Regions from separate parts of the Cryobacterium sp. TMT1-3 genome, predicted to be linked through region 1. Evidence: riboswitches for the same ligand, from Rfam matches in the RefSeq annotation. Region 1 holds a riboswitch; each other region holds the start of a gene.
What was found. A riboswitch is a leader RNA that binds a small molecule or an ion and turns the genes downstream of it on or off. The one in region 1 is predicted to bind thiamine pyrophosphate.
Positions count from the first base shown of each region.

Region 2: it holds a riboswitch for thiamine pyrophosphate, as region 1 does, so the genes downstream of both, thiC (phosphomethylpyrimidine synthase ThiC) here and thiD (bifunctional hydroxymethylpyrimidine kinase/phosphomethylpyrimidine kinase) in region 1, are expected to answer to the same signal.
Region 3: it holds a riboswitch for thiamine pyrophosphate, as region 1 does, so the genes downstream of both, thiM (hydroxyethylthiazole kinase) here and thiD (bifunctional hydroxymethylpyrimidine kinase/phosphomethylpyrimidine kinase) in region 1, are expected to answer to the same signal.

Region 1 is NZ_SOFW01000040.1:218,837-228,840, reverse strand. Features, by position in the region: gene E3O25_RS15575 (hypothetical protein) at 211-906, shown strand; gene E3O25_RS15570 (histidine kinase) at 1,423-1,908, shown strand; gene E3O25_RS15565 (DUF4097 family beta strand repeat-containing protein) at 1,984-2,841, shown strand; gene E3O25_RS15560 (ATP-binding cassette domain-containing protein) at 2,908-3,870, shown strand; gene E3O25_RS15555 (ABC transporter permease) at 3,867-4,703, shown strand; TPP riboswitch at 4,767-4,866, shown strand; partial or broken gene thiD (bifunctional hydroxymethylpyrimidine kinase/phosphomethylpyrimidine kinase) at 4,849-5,694, shown strand; gene thiE (thiamine phosphate synthase) at 5,748-6,392, opposite strand; TPP riboswitch at 6,467-6,566, shown strand; gene thiO (glycine oxidase ThiO) at 6,603-7,838, shown strand; gene thiS (sulfur carrier protein ThiS) at 7,835-8,077, shown strand; gene E3O25_RS15530 (thiazole synthase) at 8,104-8,859, shown strand; gene moeB (molybdopterin-synthase adenylyltransferase MoeB) at 8,865-10,004, shown strand, end outside.
Region 2 is NZ_SOFW01000040.1:435,145-445,148, forward strand. Features, by position in the region: gene E3O25_RS16660 (FAD-binding oxidoreductase) at 1-49, opposite strand, end outside; gene hxlA (3-hexulose-6-phosphate synthase) at 323-946, opposite strand; gene hxlB (6-phospho-3-hexuloisomerase) at 1,007-1,588, opposite strand; gene E3O25_RS16675 (LuxR C-terminal-related transcriptional regulator) at 1,702-2,547, shown strand; TPP riboswitch at 2,705-2,812, shown strand; gene thiC (phosphomethylpyrimidine synthase ThiC) at 2,807-4,477, shown strand; gene E3O25_RS16685 (hypothetical protein) at 4,510-4,944, shown strand; gene E3O25_RS16690 (hypothetical protein) at 5,023-5,616, shown strand; gene E3O25_RS16695 (BTAD domain-containing putative transcriptional regulator) at 5,718-6,707, shown strand; gene E3O25_RS16700 (response regulator transcription factor) at 6,867-7,592, shown strand; gene E3O25_RS16705 (sensor histidine kinase) at 7,585-8,931, shown strand; gene E3O25_RS16710 (hypothetical protein) at 8,888-9,868, opposite strand; gene E3O25_RS16715 (multicopper oxidase family protein) at 9,868-10,004, opposite strand, start outside.
Region 3 is NZ_SOFW01000019.1:20,304-30,307, forward strand. Features, by position in the region: gene E3O25_RS05620 (AMP-binding protein) at 1-938, shown strand, start outside; gene E3O25_RS05625 (thiolase family protein) at 993-2,192, shown strand; gene E3O25_RS05630 (SDR family NAD(P)-dependent oxidoreductase) at 2,189-2,950, shown strand; gene E3O25_RS05635 (CaiB/BaiF CoA-transferase family protein) at 2,947-4,092, shown strand; partial or broken gene E3O25_RS05640 (transposase) at 4,107-4,514, opposite strand; gene E3O25_RS05645 (Fur family transcriptional regulator) at 5,375-5,809, shown strand; gene E3O25_RS05650 (catalase) at 5,837-7,327, shown strand; TPP riboswitch at 7,920-8,013, shown strand; gene thiM (hydroxyethylthiazole kinase) at 8,007-8,813, shown strand; gene thiE (thiamine phosphate synthase) at 8,810-9,463, shown strand; partial or broken gene E3O25_RS17685 (bifunctional hydroxymethylpyrimidine kinase/phosphomethylpyrimidine kinase) at 9,460-9,897, shown strand; gene E3O25_RS17690 (bifunctional hydroxymethylpyrimidine kinase/phosphomethylpyrimidine kinase) at 9,989-10,004, shown strand, end outside.

The sequences.
Region 1 (10,004 bases):
CAGGACGGTGAAAGGGCATTCTCAAGCTGCGGAGAAAGTCAGCAGCGACCACTGTCGGGAATCTCGATTCGTGGATACCCTTCGCCGCAGGCGTGCGTGCGTGCGTGCGTGCGAATGAGGCCAATCCAATTGGCCTAGGGCTACGAACTGAAGTTGTCTCATTTAACCCTCGGGATCGTCCCGATGGGCGAGGTCACAAAGGAGTGAAACGTGAAGAAGAACATTAAACTGTTGCTCGGCGCGAGTGCAGCTGCGCTAATTGCTGTCTCGATGGGCGCTGCGCCGGCGTCAGCGCATGTCCCGAAATCGGTGCGCGGCAACGTGGTGCTGACCGCCCACCTGACGGAGCTCAACGACTCGGGTGCGTCGGGGAAGGCGTTCGCCGTCATTCGCGGCGAGACAATCCGGGCGATCGGGATCCGCGCCAAGGGTTTGACGCCCGATGCTCCCCACGCCCAGCACATCCACTACGGCGAACAGGCCATGAATGAGTGCCCCACACTGGCGTTGGACAGTAACGGGGACGGAAGGCTCAACACGGTCGAGGGCGTTCCGGCCTACGGACCCGTCGTGGTGTCCCTGAACACTCGAGGAGACACCACGCCGGCCAGCTTTCTCGACGTTTCCCGGTTCCCCGTCTCGAAAAACGGCTCCTATAACTATCTCCGGACCAACGTGAGCTTCACTGACGTGGCGGGAACCGGATATCCGGGAGCCGAGGGGCTCGGCACCGCCGCGCAGATCTCCGAGGCCATCCGTGATGGTGAAGGTGTTGTCGTGATCCACGGAAACGACTACGACGGCAATGGAACCTACAACCTCAGCGATCCCGAGGGCGTAAGCGAGCTCGACCCCGCCCTCCCCGCCGAGGCAACCGACCCGGTCGCCTGCGGAGTCCTGCACTAGCTGAGAACGTCCGGTCAAGGCTGAGGTCCAGGCGCAGTGCGGGCACGCACAGTGACGCACGACCTGGACCTCATCCTTCGACACAATGTCAAAATCGCCAGGTCTGCTCCGGCGCACTCAAGCGGGTAGTAGTGCTGGTCGCTCGGGTCTCACGGCTTTCGCCTTCACGTTTCCGCTGTTCCTCGCCATGCGCGAACGCGCTCTGGCTGCGACGCGCACAGTGCCCGCGGGCACGGCGGCGTCACGATCACCCTCAAGCTGAAAGAGATGAAAGCCGGATCCAGCCAGTCCGCCGCCTATTGTTGCTCAGCGACCCGGCACTGGTTGAATCCATGCACCAACCCGACAGAGGCTCCGCGCGCTGCTCCGGGCCCCCGGCGCTACGGAATTCGCCACGATCGCGACCACGCTACAGCTGAGCGAGGGGGCACTCGGCGTTCGACGCGGTAAAGACTGCTACCAAACATGACACCATTGTGACTTGACGTGACACCACGGTGGTGTCACTATGGTGACATGGAACTCGGACAGTATGTCAACGACCTGCAGCGCCACCTCGCGGATGCCGCCGACAATGGCACCGCAGGCACGCGCGTCGCGGAGCGCCTCGCCGCCGGACTCGACGCGGCGACCCGGCTCGTGCTGCTCGATGCGCTGTCCGCTGCGGCCGCCGAGATCACCCGAGACCTCGCCCCCGGATCGGTTGACGTGCGGCTGCGCGGACGCGAGATCGAGTTTGTGGTGACCCAGCCGAGTGCGGAGGCCGACAGTGACGAGCGAGGCCCGGCATCCGTTGACCTTGACGAAACGAGTACCTCGCGCACGACCCTGCGTCTGCCGGACGCCCTCAAAGCGCGGGTCGACGACGCGGCCGCCGCGGACGGCCTGTCGGTGAACAGCTGGCTGGTGCGTGCAATCGCTGCAGCCCTGCAACCCAGGCAACGACGATCCGCGCAGCGCACCCTGCGCACCGGTGACAACTTCACAGGCTGGGCGCGCTAGAGCGCCAGGCCGCCGCAAAACCAACCCGCGCACCCGCGTAGGTTGCACAACCACGCCCGGAAAGGCAGCGTCAGCATGCCCACATTCACCACCCCCACGCCCATCGACCTCGCCGTCAATCTGCAGGTCGGTGCCATCGAAATCGTTGCCGGTGACCGCGGCGAAACGGTGGTGACCGTGTGGCCGACCAACCCGACGAAGGCGGTCGACCTGCGCGGCGCGGAGGAGACCCGGGTGGACTTCGACGGTGCACGCCTGGTGATTGTGGGGCCGAAACCCCGCATCAGCTGGTTCGGCCCCACCGAATCGGTCGACGTGAAGATCGAGCTGCCGGCCGGATCGCGACTCACCGCCGAGCTCGCTGTCGGCGACCTGCGTTCGGTCGGCACCCTCGGCGCCACCCGGATCAAGTGTTCGATGGGGCCGGTAGATATCGATAGCACCGGCGACCTGTGGCTGCGCGCCTCCCACGGCAACGCAACCATCAAAACGATTCGGGGCGCAGCCGAGATCACCGCCGATCACGGCCAGATCCGGGTTGGAACGGTCACCGGCGACGCGCTTCTCAAAGCATCGCACGGCAGCATCACGGTCGGCGAGTGCGGAGGCGATCTCGACGCGAAGCTCTCTTATGGCGACCTTGAGATCTCCAAAGCGCTCGCATCCGTCTCGGCCAGGACCGCCTACGGCAGCATTCAGCTGCGCGACGTGTCGACCGGTTCCGTGCAGGTTGAAAGCGGCTTCGGTCAGGTCACAATCGGCGTGAAGCCCGGCGTTCCCGCCTGGCTTGACCTGTCGTCGAAAGAGGGCCATGTGCGCAACGAACTCGCCGGCGACAGCGCGCCCGCCGCCTCCGAACAGACCATCGCCGTGCGTGCCCGCACGCAGTACGGCAACATCACCATCCAGCGAGCCCGCGCGGTCGAGCGCTGAGAACCAGCGATTCGGCGAAGCTGCGTCGAGGAAGCTATCGAGGATAAAACAGAAGGGAACGACACCATGCATACCCCAGCGATCGACGTGCACGGACTGCGCAAATGCTACGGCGACCAGATCGTGCTCGACAACGTCGATCTCACCGTGCACGCGGGCACCGTGACCGCGCTGCTCGGCCCGAACGGAGCAGGCAAGACCACGACCGTGCACATTCTCTCGACCCTGCTGCGGCCCGATGGCGGGACGGCGTTCGTGAACGGATGCGACGTCATGCGCGACCAGGCCGGCGTGCGCGCCCAGATCGGTCTCACCGGGCAATTCTCCGCGGTCGACAGCCTGCTCACCGGCGAGGAGAACCTCAGGCTGATGGCGCGTCTGCGCCACCTCGGATCGAAACGCTCGAAGGCACGGGTGGTCGAACTGCTCGATCAGTTCGACCTCGTCGACGCCGCCCGCAAACCGCTGGCCACCTACTCCGGCGGCATGCAGCGCCGCCTCGACCTTGCCATGACCCTGGTGCAGGCACCGAGCGTGATCTTTCTCGATGAACCCACCGCCGGCCTCGACCCGCGCAGCCGCCGCACGCTGTGGGACATCGTGCGGGGCCTCGTGGCGGAGGGCGCGACCGTGCTGTTGACCACCCAGTACCTCGACGAGGCCGACCAACTCGCTGACCGCATCGCGGTACTCGACGGGGGCCGCATCGTCGCCGAGGGCACGCCGAACGAACTCAAACGCCTCGTGCCGGGCGGTCACCTTCGGCTGCGCTTCGCGGACGCTGCCGCGTTGGATACCGCCGCCCGCCTGCTTGACGAGTGCACCCGCGACGCCGTCGATCTCGCCCTCACCGTACCGAGTGACGGTGGAATCGGGGCGCTGCGCTCCGTGCTGGACCGCCTCGATGCAGCTCACATCGAGGTCGCCGACCTCAGCACCCACACCCCGGACCTCGATGACGTCTTCCTCGCCCTCACCGGCACGAAGACTCCGGCCGGCCCGGTCGACGCGAAGGGAATGACGTCATGACCACCGTTTCTGCGCGGGTGAAGCCGGCCGCGGGCATCCGGCGGCCGTCGCACGTCATCGCCGACTCGCTCACCATGCTGCACCGCAACCTGCTGCACATGGTGCGCTACCCGGGACTGTCGGTGTTCACCATCGTGGGGCCGGTGGTGATTCTGCTGCTGTTCGTATTCGTGTTCGGCGGCACGCTCGGGGCCGGGCTGCCCGGCGTGAACGCGACCGGCGGGCGCGCAGCCTATCTCGCCTACGTGGTGCCGGGCATCCTGTTGATCACGATCGCCGGTACGGCCGGCGGCACCGCGACCACAGTCTCGATGGACATGACGACGGGGGTGACCGCACGGTTTCGCACCATGGCCATCTCGCGCGCCGCGGTGCTCGCCGGGCACGTGCTCGGCAACGCCATCCAGGCCTTGATCGCGGTCGCGCTCGTACTCGGCGTTGGCCTGCTGATCGGGTTTCGTCCCACGGCTTCACCGCTCGAGTGGATGGCCGCAGCCGGCCTGCTCGCACTCGTCGCCTATGCGATCAGCTGGCTCGGGGTGGCCATGGGCATGCAGGCCAAGTCGGTCGAAACGGCGAGCAACCTGCCGCTGATCCTGACACTGTTGCCGCTGCTCGGCAGCGGCTTCGTGCCGACGGAGTCGATGCCGGCCGGGTTGGCCTGGTTCGCGCTGTACCAGCCGTTCACTCCGTTCATCGAGACGATCCGCGGGCTGCTGCTCGGCACCCCGCTCGGCACCAACCCCGTGTTCGCACTGGGCTGGTGCGTCGCGACCGCGTTCCTCGGGTACGCCTGGTCGCGGGCGATCTACGAACGTAAGTCGGTGCGCTGAGTTCACGCCGTTCGGGAAACGGTCGGGCGCTCGGCCGCCTGTGCTGCTGCCGCGTATAGGCTGGCCCGTGACACGGGGTGCTCCACACAGTGTGCGAGCTGAGATCAAAACCCGTTGAACCTGTCTAGTTAGTACTAGCGAAGGAATGTCACGAATGATCGATCGACGCCACCCTCTCACGCTGCGGCAGACGCCCAGGATTCTCAGTATTGCCGGCACCGATCCCACCGGCGGCGCCGGAATTCAGGCCGACCTGAAAAGCATCGCGGCCAACGGCGGCTACGGAATGGCGGTCGTGACTGCCCTGGTCGCGCAGAATACGCGCGGGGTGCGCGCGGTGCACACCCCGCCGGTCCATTTTCTCCGGCAGCAATTGACCGCGGTGAGCGACGACGTGACCATCGACGCCGTCAAGATCGGCATGCTCGCGAATTTCGCGGTGATCACCGAGGTGGGTTCCTGGCTGGAGGAGTGTCGGCCGCCGCTGGTCGTGCTCGACCCGGTGATGGTGGCGACCAGCGGTGACCGGCTGCTCGACGCCTCAGCGGAGCAGGCACTGCGCGACCTGATTCCGCACGCAGACCTCGTCACGCCCAACGTTCCCGAGCTGGCCGTCCTGCTCAATGAGCCAGCGGCGATCGACTGGACCGAGGCTCTCGAACAGGGCGAACGGCTGTCGGCCCGCACCGGAACCACCGTGCTGGTCAAGGGCGGGCACTTCACCGGAACAGCCTGCCCCGATGCTCTGGTAAACACCCACGGGCTGCTCACGCACAAGGTGCTCGAGTTCACGGCGCCGCGCATCGAGACCAGGAATAGTCACGGCACCGGGTGTTCCCTGTCGGCGGCGATGGCGACCGTGCAGGCTCGAAGGGGGAACTGGGCGCAGTCCCTCGCCGAGGTCAAGGACTGGCTCCAGGATGCCCTGGCCCACGCTGACGAGCTCGAGGTCGGCCGGGGAAACGGTCCGATCCACCACTTTCATCGGCTGTTCGCGCGCGCAGGCGCCTCCTCCAGTCCGGGTGCACGGGCCTGACCGTTCGATTAGTCGAGCGGGGGCAGGCTGGCCAGAAGCCGCTGCGCGGCATCCGTCGGGTCGTCGGCGTCGGTGATCGCCCGCACCACGACCACCCGAGTGGCGCCGGCCTCGACCACCTGGTCGATGGTGCCGAGGTCGATACCGCCGATGGCAAACCACGGGCGCGGGCTGGCAGCGGATGCGCTCTGCTCGGCCGCGTAGCCCAGCAACTCGGTTCCGACCGCGGCGCGACCGGGCTTGGTCGGCGTGGCCCAGACCGGGCCGACGCAGAAGTAATCGAGATTGTCGGCGGCGAGCGCGGCATCCACTTGCTCGGGGGTGTGCGTGGACAGGCCGATCCGCGGGGCCGGGCCGAGCAAAGTGCGGGCCGAGGCGAGCGGCAGGTCGGTCTGCCCGACGTGGAACACCGGAGCGCCGGCGAGACCGGCGATATCCGCCCGGTCGTTGACGGCCCAGAGCCGGGCCCGTTGCTCGGCGACCGTGCGCAGAATTTCGAGATAGTCGAGCTCTTCGGCGGCATCGATGGTCTTGTCGCGCAGTTGGATGATGTCGACCCCGCCGGCGAACGCGGCGTGCACGAAGTCAGCGAAATCACCCCGATCCTTACGCGCATCGGTGCAGAGATACAGCCGGGCGGTCATCTGGTCCATTTGTCCAACATTAGGTGGCTGCTGCCCGGCCTCGGGCGCCGCAGCGGGCTCGAGGCGTGAGCGCGTATAGGCTGGGCCCTGACACGGGGTGCTCCATATTGTGTGCGAGCTGAGATCGATACCCGCTGAACCTGTCTAGTTAGCACTAGCGAAGGAATGTCCGCATGATCGATAGCACTCGCCACCCGTCCCCACTCTGCGAAGCGCGCCATGAGTGAGCGGCGGGCCCATCGCAGCGTCGACGTTGCCGTCATCGGTGGCGGCATCATCGGTCTCGGCATCGCCTGGGCCGTGGCGCAGACCGGCCGCACGGCGGTCGTCATCGACCCGGATCCGGCCGGAGGTGCCACCTTCGCGGCCGCCGGAATGCTCGCGGCAGTGAGCGAACTGCATTACCAGGAGGAGGCGCTCCTCGAGCTCATGCTCGCCTCCTCGGCGCTGTATCCCGCCTTCATCGAATCGCTCGGAACCGCGTCGGACCTCACCGGGTACCAGAGAACCAGAACCATCAACGTCGGTGCCGAAGCGGCCGATCGGCAAGCGCTCGCCGACCTTCGCGGCGTACAACTGGTCAACGGGCTGGGCGTTGAGCCCCTGACCGTTCGCGAAGCACGTGAGCTCGAGCCGCTGCTGAGTCCGCGCATTTCCGGTGCCTTCCTGGTGGGCCAGGATCATCAGGTTGACCCGCGCCAGCTCACCGCGCGCATCCAGCTCGCGTTGGTCGGGCTCGTCAGAGACGGCCAGCCAGCCGTGCTTCGCGTGCGTGCCCGTGGGCTCCTGCACGACGTTGCAGCGGATGCCTCCTCGCGCGTCACCGGCGTGGCCCTGGTTGATGGCTCAACGGTCAGCGCGACCGAAGTGGTCGTGGCCAACGGGCTCGGGGCGGCCGACCTGAGCGGGCTGCCCGAGCACCTGCGCCTGCCGCTGCGCCCGGTCTATGGTGAGGTCCTTCGGCTGCGTGTTCCCGAGCACCTTCGGCCGTTGCTCACCTGCACGGTGCGCGGCCTGGTGCACGGCGTGCCGGTCTATCTGGTCCCCCGCACCGACGGAACGCTCGTGATCGGAGCCACCCAGCGTGAAGACGGCTCGAGCGCGGTGTCGGCCGGTGGCGTTCACCAACTGCTGCGGGACGCCCAGGAGCTGGTGCCGGCGGTCAGCGAACTCGAACTTCTCGAGGTGACCGCTCGGGCGCGGCCGGGAACGCCCGACAATGCGCCGCTGCTCGGTCGGGTCAGCCGTTCCGGAGCCGACAGTGGCGATATTCCCGGCCTCATCATCGCCACCGGATTCTTTCGCCACGGGGTGCTGCTCACCCCGATGGCTGCCCAGCACTGTGTTGACCTCATCGAGGGGAACGCCACGGATCGGTGGCGGAGCTTTCGGCCGGATCGTTTCTCGGCGAGCCGGGTTCTCGCATCCGCTTCGCTCAACGGAGGCCACTCGTGACCGTCACCATCACCGTCAACGGCCAGAGCCGAACCGTGCGGGCCGGTGGCAGCGTGACCGACCTCGTAGCCCAGATCACCGATCGCCCCATTGACGCAGAGGGCCGGGCCGACGACGGGGGCCGTCTCGGCGTGGCCGTCGCGCGGAATGCCGCGGTCGTTCCCCGCAGCCAGTGGTCGTGCACCCGGTTTGCCGCCGGCGATGAAGTTGAAATCGTTTCTGCGGTTCAGGGAGGTTGATCGTGCCCACACACACTGACAGTCTGATGATTGACGGCGTCGAGTTCACCTCGCGCCTGATCATGGGTACCGGGGGCGCGCCGAGCGTGCACGGCCTCGGCGAGGCGCTGCGTGCCTCCGGAACCGAACTCACGACCGTCGCGATGCGGCGCCACAGTGTGGCGAGCTCCGAGTCGCTCTTCGAGCTGCTGCTGCAGCATTCCATTCGCGTGCTGCCGAACACCGCCGGCTGTTTCACGGCGCGCGAGGCCGTGCTGACCGCCGAGCTGGCCAGGGAGCCCCTCGAGACCCACTGGATCAAGCTCGAAGTCATCGCCGATGAGCTGACCCTGCTGCCCGACGCGGTCGAACTGGTGGAGGCCACCGAACAGCTCGTCGCGCGGGGCTTCAAGGTCTTCGCCTACACAAATGACGACCCCGTGCTCGCCCTGCGGCTCGAACATCTTGGCGCCGTGGCCGTGATGCCGCTGGGGGCGCCGATCGGCACCGGGCTCGGCATTCTCAACCGGCACAATATCGAGCTGATCGTGGCCCGCGCCGGCATCCCCGTGGTGCTCGACGCCGGCATCGGCACCGCCTCCGACGCCGCCCTCGCCATGGAATTGGGCTGTGACGCCGTGCTGCTGGCCACCGCGGTCACCCGCGCGCAAAACCCGGCGCTCATGGCCGACGCCTTCAAACACGCCGTGATCGCGGGCCGGCGCGCGTCGCTGGCCGGCCGCATCCCGCGGCGCGACCTCGCCCTGGCGTCGTCACCCGTGATCGGACGGCCCGACCTGTGAAGCGGATGCCGGCGCTCGCGCCGCTCGTCGAACCGGGCGAGCCGCTCACCACGGCCGAACGGGAGCGGTACTCCCGCCACATTCTCCTACCCGAAATCGGCCTGCTCGGCCAGCGCCGGCTGAAGAATGCGCGCGTACTCGTGATCGGAGCTGGCGGTCTCGGTTCGCCGGTGCTGCTCTACCTCGCCGCCGCCGGTGTGGGCACCATCGGCATCGTCGACCATGACACGGTGGACCTGAGCAACCTGCAACGCCAGGTCATCCACGGCGTCGCCGATTTGGGCCGGTCGAAACTGCAATCCGCCGCCGCGGCGGTCGCCGAGCTCAACCCACTCGTCACCGTGCACCAGCACGACGTCTGGCTGTCAGCGGCCAACGCGCTCGAACTGTTCGCCCGGTACGACCTCATCCTCGACGGCGCCGACACCTTCGCCACCCGCTATCTGGTCAGCGATGCCGCAGCGCTGCTCGGCAAGCCCTGCGTCTGGGGCTCCATCCTGCGCTTCGACGGGCAGGTCAGTGTCTTCTGGAATCGGCACGGTCCCACCTACCGCGACCTGTATCCGGAAGCGCCGACGGCCGGGACGGTACCCGGGTGCGGCGAGGGCGGAGTGTTCGGAATGCTGTGCGGAACGATCGGTTCCACGATGGTCGCCGAAGCCGTCAAACTCATCACCGGGGTGGGACGTACCCTGCTCGGCCGGGTCGTGCTGTTCAACGCGCTCGACGCCTCGTGGCGCGAAATCACGATTGCGCCCGACCCCGCTACCGAGCCGGTCACCGAACTGATCGACTACGACCTGTTCTGCGGCACGCCCCCGGCGTCGCCTCAGGGGGACCAGTCCATCTCCGTGCACCAGCTCGCCGCCATGCTCGATGCGCGCTCACGCGGCGAGCTCGACTTCGATCTCGTCGACGTTCGTGAACCAGAGGAATATGCGATCGTGCACATTGCCGGATCGCTGCTGGTACCCAAGGGCGGCATCCTCTCGGGGCAGGCCCGCCTCGCCCGCGACCGCGACATTATCGTGCACTGCAAGGCCGGCCCCCGCGCCGCAGCCGTACTGGCCGAGCTGCAGCGCCGGGGGTACGCGCAGGTGCGCCAGGTTGAGGGCGGAATCGTGGCCTGGACCAGGGAAATCGAG
Region 2 (10,004 bases), 220 kb from region 1:
TCACGACGGATTGGGCGGGCCTGGCTCGGTCGAAAATGGTGCTGCTCATGCGGGGCGCATCCTCTCGCGGCGACGATGCCGCCGACTGTCTCGGGCGCCACCAGCCTAGCGGGGCCCTCCGACGAGGTTCCCTTTTCTGCACGGGGCCCGGGAGGTGGGCCGAGTCTATAAACTGGGCCCGGGGACGGGGCCCGGCCCCGACCGAATTTCTGCTGGCGGTGGCCAGGACCGAGCGGTCTCTGCGGGACTGTGGCGCGGGCATCCGCTTAACGCGAAAGTGCCGCCCCGCGCGAAGCGGGACGGCACCAGATGAAGCCGGATCTTAGATGATCGCGGCGCGCAGGGCAGCGGCAGCGGCAGCCGGGTCCTCGGCGCCATAGATGGCTCCGCCGGCGACGGCAACGGATGCCCCGGCGCGCTGCACCGAGGCGATGGTCGCCAGGCTCACGCCACCGGCGAGCGAGAACGGAACCCTGGCGGTCTCGCCCTGGTTCAGCAACTTCTCGAGCGAGAAGCCGGGCTCGGCCTGTTCGTCGAGACCGGCGTGCATCTCGACGAACTTGGCGCCGAGGGCGGTGACTTCGCGGGCGCGGGTGACCTTGTCGGCGACGCCGATGAGGTCGACAACGATGCCCTTGCCGTGCTTGGTCGCGGCGGCGACGGCACCGATGATGGTGCTGTCCCCGGCCGTGCCGAGCACGGTCACGAGGTCGGCGCCGGCGGCGAAGGCGATGTCGGCTTCGAGCTCGCCGGCATCCATCGTCTTGAGGTCGGCGAAGACGATCTTGTCGGGGTGCGCAGCCTTGATCGCGGTGACGGCGCGCAGGCCCTCGGCCTTGATCAGCGGGGTGCCGAGCTCGATGATGTCGACGTGCGGGGCGACCTGGGCGGCGAGCGCGAGTGCGGCGTCGGTGGTCAGTACGTCCATTGCTACCTGAAGCTTCATGGGGTTCTTCTTTCTGTTGGTTTCAGTGGTGTGTGTGCCCGGGCCCGGGCCCGGTCGGTCTTACTCGAGGTTGGCGTGACGCGGCCAGAGCTCTTCGGCCGTGCGGCCGCTCAACTGCCAGAGCGTGTGAAAGAGAGCGTCACCGACCAGCAGCACGGACTGTTCGAACAAGCCGCCCGAATACTGGGCCGACGCCTGTCCGTCGTGGTCCTGCTTGGCGGCCGCGGGAATGAGCACGGTCACCGCGGCAAGCTGCCCGAGCGGTGACGCGGCCGCTGTGGTCAGCGCGAGAATGCTCGCGCCCACACCGTCAGCCGTCTCGGCGGCACGCACGATGGCGCCCGTCGTGCCTGATCCGCTTGCCACCAACAGCACGTCGCCGGCAGCTATGGCCGGGCTGGTCACCTCGCCGACCACGTGCACGTCCAGCCCGAGGTGCATGAGGCGCATCGCGGTCATCTTGAGCGCCAGTCCGGAGCGGCCGGCGCCGAGCACGAACACTCGCGGCGCCGCAGCGAGCAGACTCGCCGCAACGTCGAGTGACGAAGCGGATGCCCGCAGCACGTCGACCACGCGGCTGTTTTCGGCGAAAATGAGGCCGAGGGCATCCGCTGTTCTCGGGGTGGTCATTGTTTTGGTCATAGGTCAATGCTCCACTCTTTCGAGCGGGTGCGCGGCCCGCCAAATGAACGGTTAAACTACCCGAACGAATGGTCTTGGGCGGGCCCAGAGGATGGTTTGGATAGGCTGGAGGCATGACCTTCCCTGACGACTCCACCCTGCAGTCCACCCAGACAGCCCAGTCCGCGCGCAGCATGGCCGCCGAACGCTCCAAGCTCATCGCTGACCTCACTGATGCGCACGCGACGACGCTGGAATCCCTGCTGGCCGTGCTCCGCTCAAGCAGCACGAGCGACACGGCCGCCCGGCAGAAGGCCATCGAACTCGCCGCGAGCGCGATGGTCGCCCTGCGCGCGGTGAGCGACCTCGATCGCAGCCTCACCGAGGAACCGGTCGCCCGCGCCTTCGAACGCCTCAAGAACGATCTGCGCCCACTCGTGCGTTTCGGCGACCTCGACGTGCAGTTCATCGAGCCGCCGGTCAACGGGCGCGCGCTTCCGGGCGAAGTCGCTCACGAAGCCAGGGCCATCGTGCGCGGCGCCGTGCTCGCCCTGGTCGAACAGGCCGGCGTCGGCCGGGTGCGCGTGCAGTGGGACTGCGACGGCAGCAACCTGCTCATTCGCATTCGCGACGACGGACCGGGCGACCTCGATGCCGAGGTGCCGAGCGTGCGCCAGCTGGCCGCGCGGGTCGTCGCGCTCAGCGGCTCGCTCAATGTCGAGGCGACCGCGGGCTGGGGATCCGAGATGGCGGTGTCGCTGCCGCTCGACGCGCCCACAGCATCCGTCACAACCGCTGCTGCCTGGGGCCTGAGCCCCCGGGAACGCGGCGTACTCGAGCTCGTCGCCTCGGGCGCCCGGAACAAGGCCATCGCCGAAGCGCTGACCATCAGCGAGAACACGGTGAAGTTCCACGTAGCCAACCTGCTGCGCAAGGTCGGTGCCTCAACCCGGGCCGAGCTCGCCGCTCTCTCCCGCTGAGCGGATGCCCCCCGCCAGCTCTCGCCCTCGCGCAGGCTCGGGCGCCAGCTCCCGGCGGTCACGCCACCCATGCCTGGCGCGGCGGCCCACAACGGGCGCGGTGACCGCCGAGCGTGCCCGAGCGCGTGACGCGCGCTAGGGTGAGGGGGTCAGAAGACACACACACCACGGGAGCGCGCACCAGCGAGCTGAGAGGACGGCCAGGGCCGTCGACCGTTGAACCTGTCCGGGTAATGCCGGCGTAGGAAGTTCGAGTCCCATGCGCACAATTGACGAAACAATCATGTCCGAAACCGTCACCACCGGCCCGATCCTGGGCAGCAGCAAACGCTACGAACCGGTGCCGGCCTGGCCCGGCCTGGAGATTCCGGTGCGCCGGGTGAACCTCAGCAATGGCGAACACTTCGACCTGTACGACACGTCGGGCCCGTACACCGACGACACGGCAACGATCGACCTCGAGAAGGGGCTGCCGAAGACGCGGGCCGGGTGGGAGCATCCGCTGCCCATCGACGGTGCCGCGACTCAGCTGGTCTGGGCGCGGGCGGGCCGGGTCACCCCCGAGATGGCCTACATCGCGGCGCGCGAAGGCGTCTCGGCCGAACTCGTGCGTGACGAGGTGGCGCGCGGCCGGGCTGTCATTCCCGCCAACCACAAACACCCCGAGAGCGAGCCGATGATCATCGGCAAGGCCTTCACCGTGAAAATCAACGCGAACATCGGCAATTCCGCCGTGACCTCCGGGGTCGCCGAGGAGGTCGAGAAAATGGTCTGGGCTGCCCGCTGGGGCGCCGACACCCTGATGGATCTCTCCACCGGCCAGGATATCCACCTCACGCGGGAGTGGATCATGCGTAACTCGCCGATTCCGGTGGGCACCGTTCCGCTCTACCAGGCGGTCGAGAAGGTCAATGGCGACCCGGCCCTGCTCACCTGGGAGATCTACCGCGACACCGTGATCGAGCAGTGCGAGCAGGGTGTCGACTATATGACCGTGCACGCCGGCGTTCTGTTGCGCTACGTTCCGCTCACTGCGAACCGGGTCACCGGCATCGTCTCGCGGGGCGGCTCGATCATGGCTGCCTGGTGCCTCGCCCACCACGAGGAGAGCTTTCTGTACACCCACTTCGTGGAGCTCTGTGAGATTCTGCGCCGCTACGACGTGACCTTCTCCCTCGGCGACGGCCTGCGCCCCGGCTCGATCGCCGACGCCAACGACGAAGCGCAGTTCGCCGAGCTGCGCACCCTCGGGGAATTGACAAAGGTCGCGAAATCCTATGGTGTGCAGGTGATGATCGAGGGGCCGGGCCACGTGCCGATGCACAAGATCGTTGAGAACGTGCGCCTTGAAGAAGAGCTGTGCGAGGAGGCCCCGTTCTACACCCTCGGCCCGCTCGCGACCGACATCGCGCCGGCCTACGATCACATCACGAGCGCGATCGGCGCGGCCATCATCGCCCAGGCCGGAACCGCCATGCTCTGCTACGTCACGCCCAAGGAACACCTCGGGCTGCCCAATCGCGACGACGTGAAAACCGGGGTGATCACCTACAAGATCGCCGCCCACGCCGCCGACCTGGCCAAGCAGCATCCGCGCGCGCAGGAACGCGACGACGCCCTCAGCCGGGCCCGCTTCGAATTTCGCTGGGCCGACCAGTTCGCGCTCTCCCTCGACCCGGATACAGCGCAAAGCTTCCACGACGAGACGCTGCCGGCCGGTCCGGCCAAGGCCGCCCATTTCTGCAGCATGTGCGGTCCCAAGTTCTGTTCCATGCGCATTTCAGCGGATGTGCGGGTGTACGCCGCAGAGAACGGCCTCACCAGCCTCGAGGCGATCGAGGCCGGGATGGCCGAGAAGTCGGCCGAGTTCACCCGGCTGGGCAGCTCGGTCTACCTGCCGCTCCGCGTGGTCAGGGCCGACGAGCGCTGATTGCGCGAGCCGGCGCATCCGCTCGCCGAACCGTGACTGCGGGCCCGCAACGCAAAAACGGGCCAGGGTTCACGGTTCGGCGAGCGCTGCCCTGTCGAACTTGGGCAAGCAGGACGATACTGGGCGGCAGCGCGACCGGGTTCTCGATCGGCGCAGAGGGCGACCTCGTCGGTACCGGGCGCTGGTCCTTCTCGCAGGACGGCCCGGAGGTCGAGATTCGCTATGACTGGCGGGTGAACCTCGCCAAGCGCGGGCTGCGCCGGTTCGTGCCGCTGCTGAAGCCCCTGTTCGCGGCGAATCATCGCTGGGCGATGCGCACCGGGGAGCAGAGCCTCAAGCTAGAACTCCGCCGGAGTCGCGCCCGCACCGAGGCCGAGCGTCGACGCATCCCCGCCCCGCCGCAGCCCACCTTTCGGCGTCGCCGGAAGGTCGCTGCCGCGCGCCGGGTCAGCGACGTCGAGTTCTAGCCGCCGCCTCGACCAGGCACCACCCGGCAGGCGGCGGGCATCAGGGTTTTCCCATGGTGCCGAGTCCAGGATTCCGCCATGACCCCCGCAAACTCCACGCTGCGCCTGGTGCGCCCCGACGATGGCGAGAAGCACCCAGAGACCACCCGGCACACGCGGCCCGGCACCACGCGCACACCGCTTCAGGGCCGCCGCAGAATCCTGATTGTGCTTGTCATCGTTTGGCTCGTGATGGCGGCCCTGGCTGCCGTGCTGCTCGTCACCGGCACGAAGCCGAGCACGCCGCTCGGTGACACCGCCGCCGTGCCCGGCGGGCTCGCTCGCATCAGCGCGGTCATCCCGCTCGACTCCGATGGCTGGGTGCCGCCCAGCGGGGGCGACAGCCTCGCCAGCACCGTAGCCCCGGGAGCCCACCGTGTGCGCGTCCTGCTCGAGCTCACCAGAACGGATGCCGCCAGCCTCACTTTCGACGCCAGCGACTACTCTTTGTCCGGCCTCGGCTCTCGTGCCACAGCGCTCTGGGTTGAACCAGACCGGCTGGAGGTGCCGGTCCGGGCATCCGTTCTGGCAACGCTGATTTTCGAGATCCCAAATCAGGCGATCGCCCTCGTTCTCGACGGCCCGCAGGGAGCACGCTGGTCCCTCGGCACCAGCCACCACACCGCTCCCTGATCCGTCCCCCCGAGATTGGGGGTATTTGGCTACTCCACACGCGGCTTCCCCGGTTCGGAGCAACCGGGCACGATGGTCGCATTCCAACAGTGGAGGTCGTTATGACAACCGGATTCGACACTCGAGAACAGCCAACGACCGCGGCCAAGGGCCACCTGACCGTGCACGTCTTTGGCAACCTGACCATTCGACGCGGGCCGGTCGTGTTGCGCGCTCACCAGCTCGGCGGCCCCAAACCCCGTCAGATCTTCGAGATTCTCCTCGTGAATCTCGGGCTGCCGGTTTCCAAGGACCGCCTGATCGAACTGCTCTGGGGCGCAAGCGCCCCAGTCGAAGCACTGCCCACCCTCGAAAGCTATGTGAGTGTGCTACGCCGCCACCTGCAGCCCGGAGCGGGAAAATTCGGCCCACTGCAGACCACGACGGGCGGCTACGTTCTCGACCGCGACCTGGTCGACGTCGACCTCGACCAGTTCGATGTTCTGCTGCTCCGAGCCCAGAAGACCATTTCCGGCCTCGCCTACCCCCTGCTGCTGCGCGCTCTGGACCTCGCCAATGCGCCGCTACTTGGCGACGAACTCGTGCCCGGCTGGGCGGCGGAAGCCCGTGACTTGCACGCCGCCCGCCTCACCAGCGCCCGCATCCTCGCGTCGGAGACCGCCGCGGCGCTACACCGCATCGATGATGCCCTCGAGTTCGCGAATCTGGCACTGGCCGACGAACCGCTCAATGAACGAGCATGGACGGCCCTTATTCTCGGACTCGAGATGAGTGGACGCCACGCCGAGGGCCTGCAAGCCTACGACCGGTGCCGGCACGCCATGCAAAATGAATTGGGCTGCGCTCCTGGCCCGATTCTGCGGGCCGCCCAGCTGCGCCTGCTGCGCGCGACGGCCGACGGCGATGGCGACCTGGCCGACGTGCTCTCCGCCCTGCTCATGCTGCACGAGCAGCTCAGCGTGTCGCCGACGAACGGGCCAACTTCGCGACCCGCCCCTACTACTCCACGACCAGAGCCGGTCGCGGATTCCCTCCGGGAGGCTACTGATGTTGTCACGTCATTCTTGCGACGCGCCGTCGCTCGCGCCTGAGCGGGCTACCCGCCCGCTGGCCTCCCTACCATATGGGGGGCAAAAGAGACAGTACTCGACAGAAACTCATCTTGTACTGATACTGGTCTCGCCAACCGGAACAGTGCCGTGCTGTCCGTCCACTTCGAGGCTTGCGAACGGGCAGAGAGGTCACCGCAAATGACCACCCAGATGTCCCCGAGTGAACCCAGCGTGCAGGGAACAACTGCGACCGCTTCCTTGCCCGGGTCCACGGCCGGGCAGATTCGCATTCTCATCGTCGACGATCACACCACCTTCGCCGAACTGCTCACCGGTTCCCTCAATCGAGAACCCGACCTGTGCAGCGTCGGCTCGGCCAACAGCGTGGCCAGCGGCATCGCCGCGTGTTTGAACCTGGTCCCCGATGTCGTGGTCATGGACTACCACCTGCCCGACGGCAGCGGCCTCGTCGCCGCCACCGCGATTCTCGCCCGAGCGCCGCACACCCGCATTGTCATTCTTACCGGCGACCCGGCACTGGAAGCCCTGGAGCAGGCCGCTGCCATCGGGGTCTGCGCGTTCCTCCCGAAGGACGGCTCCCTCGCAACGGTGCTCGACACGCTGCGGCATGCGCGCATCGGCGGTTTCATCGTGCATCCGTCATTGGTGAGTCTACTGAGCGCACGGCGACGGCAGCGTAGTGAAGAAATCCCATTTCCCGACCTGACGAAGCGTGAGCTTGCCGTGCTCCGGCTCATGGGCGAGGGCTCCGATGTGCGAGCCAACGCCAAGGTTCTCGGCATTTCTGAGAACACCTGTCGCGGCTACGTCAAGGCAATCCTCGGCAAGCTCGGCGCGCACTCGCAACTCGAAGCGGTCGTGATTGCGACCCGACTCGGTCTGGTGCCGGCCCCTCATGTCTAGACCCGCGGCGAAGCCCAGCAGCCTGGAGAAAACGCGTTCCACCGAGCGCTCAGAGGTGCGCGCGGCGGTGGGCCGGTTCCTGGCAGTGGGCATCGTCGCGATGGTCTTCGTGGCTGTACCGGCCGCCCTCTGGGTGCGCGAACTCTCCGAGCGTAACGCCATGGACAATGCCATCCAACACGCCCAACGCCTTGCCGACTACTCCGTCGGTCCCCTCCTCTCCGATGCCGTCCTCGCGGGTGACCCCGGCTCGACCCGGCGGCTCGACGACCGATTAGCCCCCCGCATCTCCGACGGATCCATAGTGCGCGTCAAGGTATGGGATCCCTCAGGCCGCATTGTGTACTCCGACCTCCCGGATCTGGTCGGCCAGGTCTTCACGCTCCCGACCTGGACGCCCGAACTGCTCGCCGGTGGTAAGGGGCGGGCGACCCTGGGGCTGCAGAACGATCCCGGCGACGAGAACGAGACCGAGGCCGGCGAGCTGGTGGAGGTATACGTTCGTGCCACCTCGGCGAGCGGTGACCCGCTCATCTTCGAGGCCTACTTCAATGACGACGCCGTCCGAGACGAACAGAGTGCTCTCGTGGTCGGCCTCATCCCGGCGTTCCTGCTGTCCCTTGGGGCCCTGCAACTGGCCCAGCTGTTTCCGGCGGTGCAATTGGCCCGGCGCATTCAAGGCCACCAATCAACCAAGCGCCAACTGCTGCAGCACGCCATCGACGCGTCAGACCTGGAGCGGCAGCGCATCGCCCGCGACCTGCACGACGATGTCATCCAGGATCTCGCCGGGCTGTCTTATGCCCTCGAGGCCGAAGAACGGCATTCTGCCCCCGAGAATCGGGCGCTGTTCAGCCAAGCCACGGCCATCCTGCAGAAGAACGTGCAAACCCTGCGCGCTATGACCACCGAGCTGTATCCTCCCGACCTCGAAGAACTCGGCCTGCCCGCCGCTCTGGCCCGGCTGACCGCACCGCTGATCGAACAGGGCATCGACGTGAAACTCCACATTCCGGCTGACTGCGACATCGACCGTGATCGTGCCGCCATGTTCTACCGGGTGGCCCGCGAGGTGCTCGCCAACACCATGAAGCATGCCAAGGCCGGCGTCCTGGAGCTCACTCTCATGCAGGACGACGACCGCACCATCCTGCTGATTCACGACAACGGCTGCGGCTTCGATCTGTCCGCGGAGGCCCCCGACAATCATCTCGGGCTGCGCATCATGCGCGATACGATCCAGGTCGCCGGGGGCTCGCTCGAGGTGCGCTCCTGGATGGGCGGCGGCACCTCGGTCATGGCCACTCTCGATCGGGTTGCTCCTGCTCGAGTGCGCTAGCCGAAAGACGACGCCGCCGTTGGAACAGGCTCCACCCGGCGAACGCCATGGTCACGCTCAGCACCGTCGCGAGGCCGATCCCGTAAGCGACCCAGGGTCTGAACGGTAACGAGTCAGTGGCGATCGGCGAAGCGCCCGCCGCCTCGTGCGAGACCCCGTCCGCCAGCACCACCGGCTTCGGAATCGGTTCTGCCGCGACATCAACACCTGGCCCCCCGGGTGTGCCGGCTCTCACCGATACCCGCTTGGGAGTAATACCGGCCGGTCGCGCGATGGCGCTGCGCACCGAGTCGACCACCTCGTCGCCCAACAACGTTCCCAGGTAGGCCACGTCCAAAGTGTTGGCCCCGAGGGTGGTGTCGTAATTGCCCAAGGCATCAGAGAGGATGCCTTCCCGGGCAATCGCCTCGGCCAATGTTGGCGAGTCGGTCGACGGCACTTCGAAGATGAGGTCGTGTACCAAAACGGTCAGAACGTAATATTGCGCGGGCGAGTTGGACACCATTTCCTCGATGAGGGCGCGCGCCTGTCCCTCCGAAACATTCGCAGGAAGGAGCAGGGTCAGCTGTGGAACGGCTTGTTCGAGCACACCGGCTGGCAGCACATCGGGAGAGATGTCGGTCAGACTCACCCCGGCGTCGTGAGCGCGTTCCTCCAGCTCGAAGCGCATGGCGGGCGCATCGGCATCCGCTGCTGTCTGCACAGCGAGCACGACCCGTCGCTGCACAAGGAGTCCGTCGTAGCTGACGGTCGGTCGGCCATTGCCGATATCGCCGGCGCTGTCTTCCGATGCGACCGGGCTCACGCTCGCGGGAGTTGCCGCAGTGGGGGCCGAAGCCCCGGCGGTGCAGCCGCTCAGAAGAGCACAGCCCAGCAGTCCGGCGCTGAGCAGGGCGAGCAGCCGCACCGGCGGGGCTGGGCGGGTGGCGTGGAACATCAGGTACCGGCTGGCAGGCCCGGCAGGTACACCGGGGGGTAGAAGTCCGCCGGCCGGGTGTCAATCACGGCGGGGTCGGAATTGATCGGATCGTTCACCCGATAATCGCCAACCGCGAACTGGGTCATCATGTCGT
Region 3 (10,004 bases), on a different contig from region 1:
GGAAGGACGACGTCTTCTGGAACGTCGCTGACCCTGGTTGGGCGTACGGTCTCTACATCGGTATCATCGCGGTGTTGGCCGAGGGCACACGCAACCTTCTCGTGAAGGCTGGCTTCAGTGCCGAACTGACGGCGGAGGTGATCAGGAAATTCGGCGTCACCAACTTCGCGGGCGCCCCGACGATCTTCCGAGCCCTCATTCGTGAGCCGAAGGCGCAGGGACTCACCCCCCGGCGAGCCTCGTCGGCCGGGGAGCCACTGACCGACGACATCCTCGAGTGGTCGCGTAAATCATGGGGGCTGGAGGTACGCGACCACTACGGGCAGACCGAACTCGGAATGGTCATCGGCAATGGTTGGCACGATGACGTCTCTGCGGACATCATCCACGGGTCGATGGGCCAGCCGCTGCCCGGCTTCACGGCCACCGTGCTGGACGGCGAGATCGTTTTCGACGTACGCAACAGCCCGCTGTACTGGTTCACGGGCTACGCAAATGCTCCGCAACAGACGAGCGAGCGCTTCACACCCGACGGACATTGGTACCGGACATCCGATGTCGCACAGGAGAACCCCGATGGCTTCTTTTTCTTTGCCGCACGCTCCGACGATGTGATCTTGATGGCGGGCTACCGCATCGGGCCATTCGAGGTGGAAAGCGTGCTCCTCAGTGACGACAGAGTCGTCGATACGGCCGTGGTCGGCAAACCCGACGAACGGCTTGGTGAGGCACTCGTCGCCTACATCGTGCTCGCCGATGGGACGAAGGGCTCAGCGAGCCTCACGAAAGAGCTGAAGCAGGTTGTGAAGGAGGGCTTCGCGGCCCACGCCTATCCGCGCCGCATCTTCTATGTCGACGCCCTACCCAAGACCCCGAGTGGCAAGGTGCAGCGGCACCTCTTGCGCCAGATCGAGGACAACGCGCCCGTCACCGCGTAGCCCACCGACCAGTCCCCCGGGCCGCACCTGGGCGGCCCCAAGAAAGGAAACCCATTGGAGAATGTTTTCATTATCGATGCGCTGCGCCTCGCATCTGGCAGGGGCAAGGCCGGTGGTGCGCTCTCGAGCTACCACCCGGTCGAGCTGCTCGCCGACGTTATACGTCCCCTTGTGGCCCGAAACGACTTCGACCCTGCAGCCATCGACGACGTCATCATCGGATGCCTCGCGCAGCTCGGCGAGCAGGGTCTGAACATTGCCCGCAACGCCGCCCTGGCTGCGGGCCTGCCCGTCACAGTGCCCGGCACGACCGTTGACCGACAGTGCGGGTCCGGCCTGCAGGCGGCAAGCTTCGCCGCTGCAGGCATCGCCGCAGGGATCTACGATATCGTGATTGCGGGCGGCGTCGAGATGATGAGCAAATTCCCGATCAACTACGCGACGCTGGGGCAGGACCCGTTCGGGCCGAGCATTCGGGAGCGTTTCGAGGGTGGGCTCGTCGGCCAGGGAATCTCCGCCGAGCTGGTCGCGGCGCGGTGGGGCCTCGACCGCGCCACCATCGACGCATTCGCGGCGCGCTCGCACCGCCTCGCCGCGCAGGCCGCCGACCAGGGTTTGTTCGACCGCGAGATTCAACCGGTGATCGTGACGCGCGCCGACGGCTCGACGGCCGTGCACAATCGTGACGAAACAATCCGCGCCACCACGACAATCGAGGGACTCGGCGGATTGAAAACCGCCTTCGACTCCGAGGTGTACGCCCGGCGTTTTCCCGAGATCGACTGGCAAATCACGCCAGGCAACGCGTCACCCCTGACAGACGGGGCGAGCGCCGTGCTCCTCGCGAGCGCCGCGAAGGCCGCCGAGCGGGGGCTACGCCCCCGTGCACGATTCGTCGAGGTCGCTGTCGTCGGATCCGATCCGATCGAAATGCTCACCGGCGTCATCCCTGCTACCCAGCGGGTGCTGGCCCGCAGCGGACTGAGCATCGACGATATCGACGCCTACGAGGTGAACGAGGCCTTCGCCCCCGTGCCCCTCGCCTGGCTACAAACGATCGGTGCTAACCCCGACAAACTCAATCAGCGCGGCGGCGCCATTGCCCTTGGACATGCACTCGGCTCGACCGGGACGCGGCTCATCACTACCCTCCTCAACGTTCTCGAAGACACGGGTGGTCGTTACGGACTGATCGCTATCTGCGAGGGACAGGGCATGGCGAACGCCGCCATCATCGAGAGGATCCCATCATGAACATTGACGGATCCGTCGCGCTCATCACGGGCGCAGCATCCGGACTGGGGCTCGCCACCGCGAAGACACTGCACGCCGCCGGAGCGAGCGTCGTACTCTTCGATCTTCCTGGCACGCGAGCGGGGGCCGAGGCGGAAGTCCTCGGCGAACGCGCCCGCGCAGCCGAAGGCGATGTCACCGATCCCATTCTGGTCGAAGCTGCGTTCGAGGTTGCGTCAGAGCTCGGCCCCGTGCGCATCGTGGTGAACTGTGCGGGAATCGCCACGCCAGGCAAGATCATCGGGCGGGAGGGTCCCCTCGATCTCGCGACCTTCGAACGCGTCGTGCGCATCAACCTAGTAGGAACCTTCAACGTGCTCCGGATCGGCGCCGCCGTCATCGCTGCAACTGAGCCAGTCGGCGAAGAGCGCGGCGTCATCGTGAACACCGCCTCCGTCGCGGCCTTCGATGGGCAGATCGGCCAGCCCGCCTACGCCGCATCCAAGGCAGGCATCGTCGGGCTCACCCTCCCGGCAGCACGCGAGCTCGCCAGCTTCCTGATCCGCGTCGTCACAATCGCGCCAGGCATCTTCGAGACACCGTTACTCGCGGGGCTTCCCGAGGCGGCGCGCAGGTCCCTGGGCGAGCAGGTCCCGCATCCGTCTCGCCTCGGCAAGCCAGAGGAGTACGCAGCACTGGTGCGGCACATCGTCGAGAACCCCCTACTGAATGGAGAGACGATCCGTCTTGATGGCGCCATCCGGATGGCGCCACGGTGACGACGCCCACGTTGACGCAGGTTCCCACCGCTGGGCCGCTCGTCGGGATCCGCGTCGTCGAGGTGGGAAGCATTGGGCCAGGGCCACACGCGGCGATGATTCTTGCCGATCTGGGTGCCGACGTGCTTCGTATCGAACGGGAGCGGACAGTGGACCTGGGCGTCTACCCGAAAGAAAACGACACAACTCTCCGCGGCCGAACCCGGCTGCAGGTCGATCTCCGTGATATCACCCAGCGCGAGCACGTTCTCGACCTGGTCGATCGCGCCGATGTTCTCATCGAGGGCTTCCGGCCCGGAGTGGCGGAGAAGCTCGGGATCGGACCGAACATATGTCTTGGACGGAATCCTGCCCTGGTCTATGGGCGAATGACCGGGTGGGGGCAAACCGGGCCGTTCGCCCACAGCGCCGGGCATGACATCAACTACCTCTCTGTCACCGGAATCCTCGACGCCATCGGGCCAGCCGACGGCGGCCCGATCATACCCCTGAACCTCGTCGGCGACTTCGGTGGCGGGTCAATGTTTCTCGTCGTGGGCGTTCTCGCCGCGCTGGCCGAGAGGCAACGCTCAGGACGAGGTCAGGTCATCGACTCCGCCATGACCGACGGAGCCAGCGTGCTCGCGCACATGATGTGGAACATGCGGGCTCACGGAACGTGGCAGGAGGGGCGCGGCCACAACTTCGCCGATGGATCCCACCCGTTCTACGACACCTACCGCTGCGCCGACGGCAAGTATGTGGCGGTGGGGGCACTCGAGCCTCCGTTCTTCGCCCAGCTCCTCTTCGGCCTCGAATTAGAACCACAGCTGGCCGCCGAACAGTGGAACCGAGAACTGTGGCCCATCCTGCGTGAATTGTTCGCGGGTGCGTTCGCGAGCCGCAGCCGTGACGAATGGGCGGAGGCGTTCGCCGGAACCGACGCCTGCGTGACACCCGTGTTGAGCTTCGATGAGGCCCGCCTCCATCCGCAGCTGATGGCCAGGCATGTCATCGGTACCATCGCGGGCATCGACCAGCCCATGCCCGCGCCGCGGTTCTCGCGCACGCCGCCCGCCGTGCCCCCGTCACCGCTCAACGCGCACGCCCCGATCGCAGATGCCCTGGCGCGTTGGGGTGCGCCCGTCAAGTCTTTTGTGTAAGTGTCGGGAATTGGTTAGAGGTGGGGGTTGATTCGGTCGGGGTAAATCATCACGAGCTGGCTGAGGGCTTGCTTCCAATTCGTGGTGACTTGGCCTTCGACGAGGCGGCCTTCGGCGTTGCGTTTGACGCCTGCGGCTCGACCTCGTTCCTTGGCTCGGTCGCGGGCTCGTTTGTCTTCGATGTTGCAGATGGCGAGCCAGAGCATCTTGATCACGGCGTCGTCGTTGGGGAAGTGGCCGCGATTCTTGGTCACTTTCCGCAGTTGGAAATTCAACGATTCGATGCTGTTCGTCGTGTAAATCACCCGCCTCAGCTCGGGCGGAAACGCGAGGAACGGGGTGAAACGTTCCCAAGCATCTTCGAACGTTTTGACGGCCGTGGGGTATTTCACGCCCCGCGGCGACGCCGCGAACTCGGTCAACTCGGCCTGCAACCCGCGCTCGAGGGCCGCTTTGATCAGGCCGGGCACGAACCCGCCCTCGCCGGTAAGTTGCATCGTGCCGGCATCGATCTTCGCGAAGAGACCATCGAGAGCGCCGCTACCGCGCAACTCCTTGATCGCATCGGCGGCCGCACGCTGGGCCGGGGACTTCGGTGCTTTCAGCTTCTCATTTCGTTCTGTCATGACCATTAGTGTCACTCCTTCAAATAGATCCGCAACCCCTTACACAGACCATCTGACACCCTCTCCCGTAGCGGCGCTTACGTCGACTCGAGATAGGACAACGCGCCGACACCGACCTGGAAACCACCTTCAGCGCCTAGCTCGACGACCAATCCCGACAATCGAAACCCGCCCAAAGGCCGCTTGACATCAAAAGGAGCATCCACTCGGGGGGACGCAACCACGCCGAAGCCGCAAGCGATGTATTTACTCAACGCGCAACCTCTGTACTTTCTGACGGTGGAATTGTGCTCTCTGGGCACTATCACTTTAGGCACACCGCCAATGAGATGTTCACCCGCCCCGGAAAAATTAGTGCTCCTATTTGGCTTCGCAGCGAAATACTCGGCGCCGAATGGGGCGAAGGTGCTGGCGGACTGCTCGACACGAAAACACTCGAAGTACAGACCTGGGCTATCAATCAAGCGTCCGCGCGCGTTAGATACCACGCGCTGCTCACGCGGCCTGACTGGTTGTTGAACGTCTCCCGGGGTGACGTTCAACAACCACGCCGAAGCGGCGATTCTCAGATGAGGCAACGAATACAGCTAACCGAGGCTTCTTATAAGTCATCACATAATCTTGAATTATTCAAGACAATTGGTAACATGGGTGCCATGATCACCTCCACTCCAAAGATGCTCAGCGACAGCATTCGTGGTGCCGGCCTGAAGGTCACCGAGTCCCGCCTCGCGGTGCTCAAGGCTCTCGAATCCCAGTCGCATGCCGACGCAAACACAGTGTTCGACTCCGTCAAACTCGACCTGCCTGGCACCTCCCTGCAGGCTGTCTACGGCGTGCTCACCGCCCTCACCTCGGCCGGTCTGCTGCGAAAGATCGCCCCCGCCCGCTCCTCAGCGCGCTACGAGCTGCGCACCGGCGACAACCACCATCACGTCGTCTGCACCCGGTGCAGCGCCGTTCAGGACGTCGACTGCGTCGTCGGAGAGGCACCCTGCCTCACCCCGTTGCACGACAGCGGCTTTGCCATCCACACCGCAGAGGTCACCTTCTGGGGACTCTGCCCCGCCTGCCAACTGACCAATAGCTAGTCCGCAACAACCAGTCAAGGAGATATTGTGACGAACATTACAACTCAGAGCGGGTCGCCCATCGGTGAAAACGAGCACTCGCTCACCACCGGCCCCGACGGCGTAACCGCCCTTCACGACCGCGTACTGGTCGAGAAGCTCGCGGCGTTCAACCGCGAGCGTGTGCCGGAGCGCAACCCGCACGCCAAGGGCGGCGGAGCGTTCGGCGAGTTCGAGGTCACCGAAGATGTCTCGGCGTACACCCGCGCGGCCGTGTTCCAGCCTGGCGCCAAGAGCGAGGTGCTGCAGCGCAACTCTTCCGTCGCCGGCGAGCAAGGTTCCCCCGACACCTGGCGCGACGTCCGTGGCTATGCGCTCCGTTTCTACACGACCGAGGGCAACTACGACATTGTCGGCAACAACACCCCGGTTTTCTTCATTCGTGACGGCATCAAGTTCCCCGACTTCATCCACTCACAGAAGCGCCTCGGCGGTTCCGGTCTGCGCGACGCAGACATGCAGTGGGACTTCTGGACCCTTTCACCCGAGTCGGCCCACCAGGTCACCTACCTCATGGGCGACCGCGGCCTCTCCCGCTCGTGGCGTGAGCTGAACGGCTACAGTTCGCACACCTACCAGTGGATCAACGCCGAAGGCGGTCGCTACTGGGTGCAGTACCACTTCAAGTCACGCCAGGGTGTACACAACATCACCGCTGAGGAGGCCGAGAAGATTGCCGGTGTTGACGCGGATTACTACCGTCGCGACTTGCACGACGCCATCGAGCGCGGCGACTTCCCCACGTGGGACGTCTTCGTGCAGATCATGCCCTACGAGGATGCGAAGACCTACCGATTCAACCCGTTCGACATCACGAAGGTCTGGCCCCACGCCGACTACCCGCTGGTGAAGGTTGGCCACTATACGCTCAACCGCAACCCGGTGAACTTCTTCGCTCAGATCGAGCAGGCAGCGTTCTCGCCCTCGAACCTCGTGCCCGGCATCGACATCAGCCCCGACAAGATGCTCATGGCCCGCGTGTTCTCCTACCCGGACGCGCAGCGCGCCCGCATTGGGACCAACTACAACCAGCTCCCGGTGAACCAGCCGCACGCTGCCGAAGTGCACAACTATGAGCACGAAGGCCACATGCGCTACCAGTTCAGCGATGCGACCGCGCGCACTTATGCGCCGAACTCGTACGACGGCCTCGTCGCCGACCCGGTCGCCGCCGGTGAGGGTGGCTGGGAGACCGACGGCGAGCTCGTTCGCGCCGCACAGACCCTGCACTCCGAGGACGACGACTTCGGCCAGGCGGGCACGCTGTACCGCGAGGTCTACGACGACGGCGCCAAGGCCCGCCTGCTCGAGACCCTCGTGGGCCAGTACAGCGCACTGACCGTCGACCGCATCAAGGAGCGCTTCATCTGGTACTGGACCTCGGTCGACTCCGACCTGGGCGCCAAGATCACGGACGCCCTCACCACGGGCGCACACACGGCCAACGCCGAGGCCCAGCCCGTGAGCGTAGGCGAGTAACACCACGCACCACACGATGGCTGGTTCCCCTCGGGGAGCCGGCCGTTGTGCTTTCGAGGCCGCTCTCCCTCCGCCTCCAGAGCGAGCGGATATCCCTCGACCGTGCACTCGACTGAGCTGTTGTTGGTGAGCTGCAGGTCCTATTCGTCTATCCGGACATCGTCAGCCTGACGCCGCCGACGAACAGATACCAAATCCTGACACGCTAAACCCATCGTCACCGGAGAAGACGCCCACATCGTCACCCCGGGAGACGTTCAACACCGGGTAATTGACTAACAGCTCGTTGGCCAATTGGGAGGTGGCCGTGAAGAGACCTGATTCGCTGGCCGCCTGCGGACACCTAAATGAGCCTGCCCCTGGGGAGTGGGTGAGACGTTTTTCCGAGACGTTCGGCTGCGTCGGTAATACGCGGGATCGAGTGTCGAGATCCGGGCGCACTTGGCGTCTTGGAAAGCTGTACTTTTCTGAGACAGTGCGTCGCTGGCCTTCTTGTACACCTGTGCGCCTCATAACTAACAGAGAGCGCGGATGTTTGGCCGCGTCCAGGATTGGATGAGAACGAGGGCGCTGCGATACGCTAGGCCGTAAGCCAAGTGACACGGGGTGCTCCATCTGGAGCTGAGATAACACCCGTTGAACCTGATCTAGTTAGTACTAGCGAAGGGATGTCGCGCATATGCGCACGCCAGAAGACCTGATTCCTTTCACCTGTTCAGCTCTCGACGGGGTGCGGTCTCACCCGCCGCTCGTGCAGTGCATTACCAATAGTGTTGTGGTGAACTTCACCGCGAACGTGCTGCTCTCGCTCGGTGCGGCACCCGCGATGGTCGACATTCCGGGTGAGGCGGGCGCGTTCGCGCGGGTCGCATCCGGGCTGCTCGTTAATCTCGGTACCCCCACCGTGGAACAACGCGACGCGATGGTCGAGGCCGTCACCGCCGCGAACGACGCCGGCACACCGTGGGTGCTCGACCCCGTTGCCGTTGGTTTCCTGCCCGTGCGCACGCCGCTGGCCTTCGCCCTGCGCGACCTGCGACCCACGGTGGTGCGCGGAAACGCGTCGGAGATCATCGCGCTGGCGGGTGCCGGCTCCGGTGGGCGCGGGGTCGACTCGTCCGACGAGGTGGATGCCGCACTGGCCGCAGCAGACGCACTAGCAGGCATGACCGGTGGGGTGATCGCCGTCTCCGGGCCCGTCGACATCATCACGGATGGCCGTGAGCTGGTGCGCATCGACAACGGGCATCCGCTGCTCACTCGCGTCACCGGCGGGGGCTGTGCCCTCGGCGCGGTCATGGCTGCGTTCGCCGCGGTCGACGACGACAGGTTCGCCACCACGGTGGCCGCGGCCACGGTTTACACCGTCGCGGCCGAGCTTGCGGCAGAGTCCGCCGCCGGTCCGAGCAGCTTCGCTGTCGCCTTTGTGGACGCCCTGGCCACCGTCAGCGCGCAGGACATCGCGCGCCGGGCGGTGCTCCGATGAACCTCGACTTGTCGCTGTACTTGGTGACCGACTCGGCGCAGGCCGCCGCGGCCGGTAGCAGCATCGTGGACGTGGTGTGCCGCGCCGTTTCTGGGGGAGTGAGCGCCGTGCAGGTGCGTGAGAAGGAGACCGGCGGGCAGGAGTTCCTCGACACCGTTCTGCGCATCGCGGATGTGCTCCCGGACACCGTGGCGCTGATCGTGAACGACAGGGTCGACGTGTTTCTGGCCGCCCGTGCTGCCGGACGCCGGCTGGCTGGGGTGCACGTCGGACAGTCCGACCTGCCCGTTGGCGCGGTGCGCGACCTCGTTGGGGGTGACGCGGTGATCGGGCTCAGCGCGTCGACGGATGCCCAGCTGCGCCGCGCGGCCGAGGATCCGGCTTTGGTCGACTACGTCGGCATCGGCGCGCTGCACGCCACACGTACCAAGAGTGACGCGCCCCCTGCCCTGGGGCTGGTCGAGTTCGCTCGCCTGGTCGGGGTTAGCACGCTGCCGGTCGTGGCCATCGGCGGGGTCGGCCTGCGCGATCTGGCCGCCCTCCGTGAGTGCGGGGCTGCGGGCGTCGCGGTGGTGTCGGCGATCTGTGCGGCGCCGCACCCCGAGCACGCCGCCCGCGAATTGCGGGCAGCGTGGGGAGCGACGGCATGACCGGCGCATCCCCCCGCATTGCCCGCGTGCTGAGCATTGCTGGTACCGACCCGACCGGCGGAGCGGGCATCCAGGCTGACCTCAAAAGCATTGCGGCGAACGGGGGCTACGGCATGGCCGTGGTGACCGCACTGGTTGCGCAGAACACCCACGGTGTGCGCTCGGTGCACGTGCCGCCGGTTTCGTTCCTGCGTGAGCAGCTGCACGCTGTGAGTGACGACGTCGAGATCGATGCCGTCAAGATCGGGATGCTGGCCGATGTGCACGTCACCCACACCGTGAGCGAGTGGCTCGGCCAAGTGAAGCCCAGGCTCGTAGTGCTCGACCCTGTGATGATCGCTACGAGCGGCGACCGGCTGCTCACCGAGGAAGCCGAGCAGGCTCTCCGCGACCTGCTGAGCGTCGTGCACCTGGTGACGCCCAATATCCCGGAGCTGGCCATCCTCGCCGGTTCTCCTGTGGCGACGAGATGGTCGGCGGCGCTGCGCCAGGCGCAGCAGGTCGCTGAGACGGTACGGGGTCCTCGTGCTGGCCAAAGGCG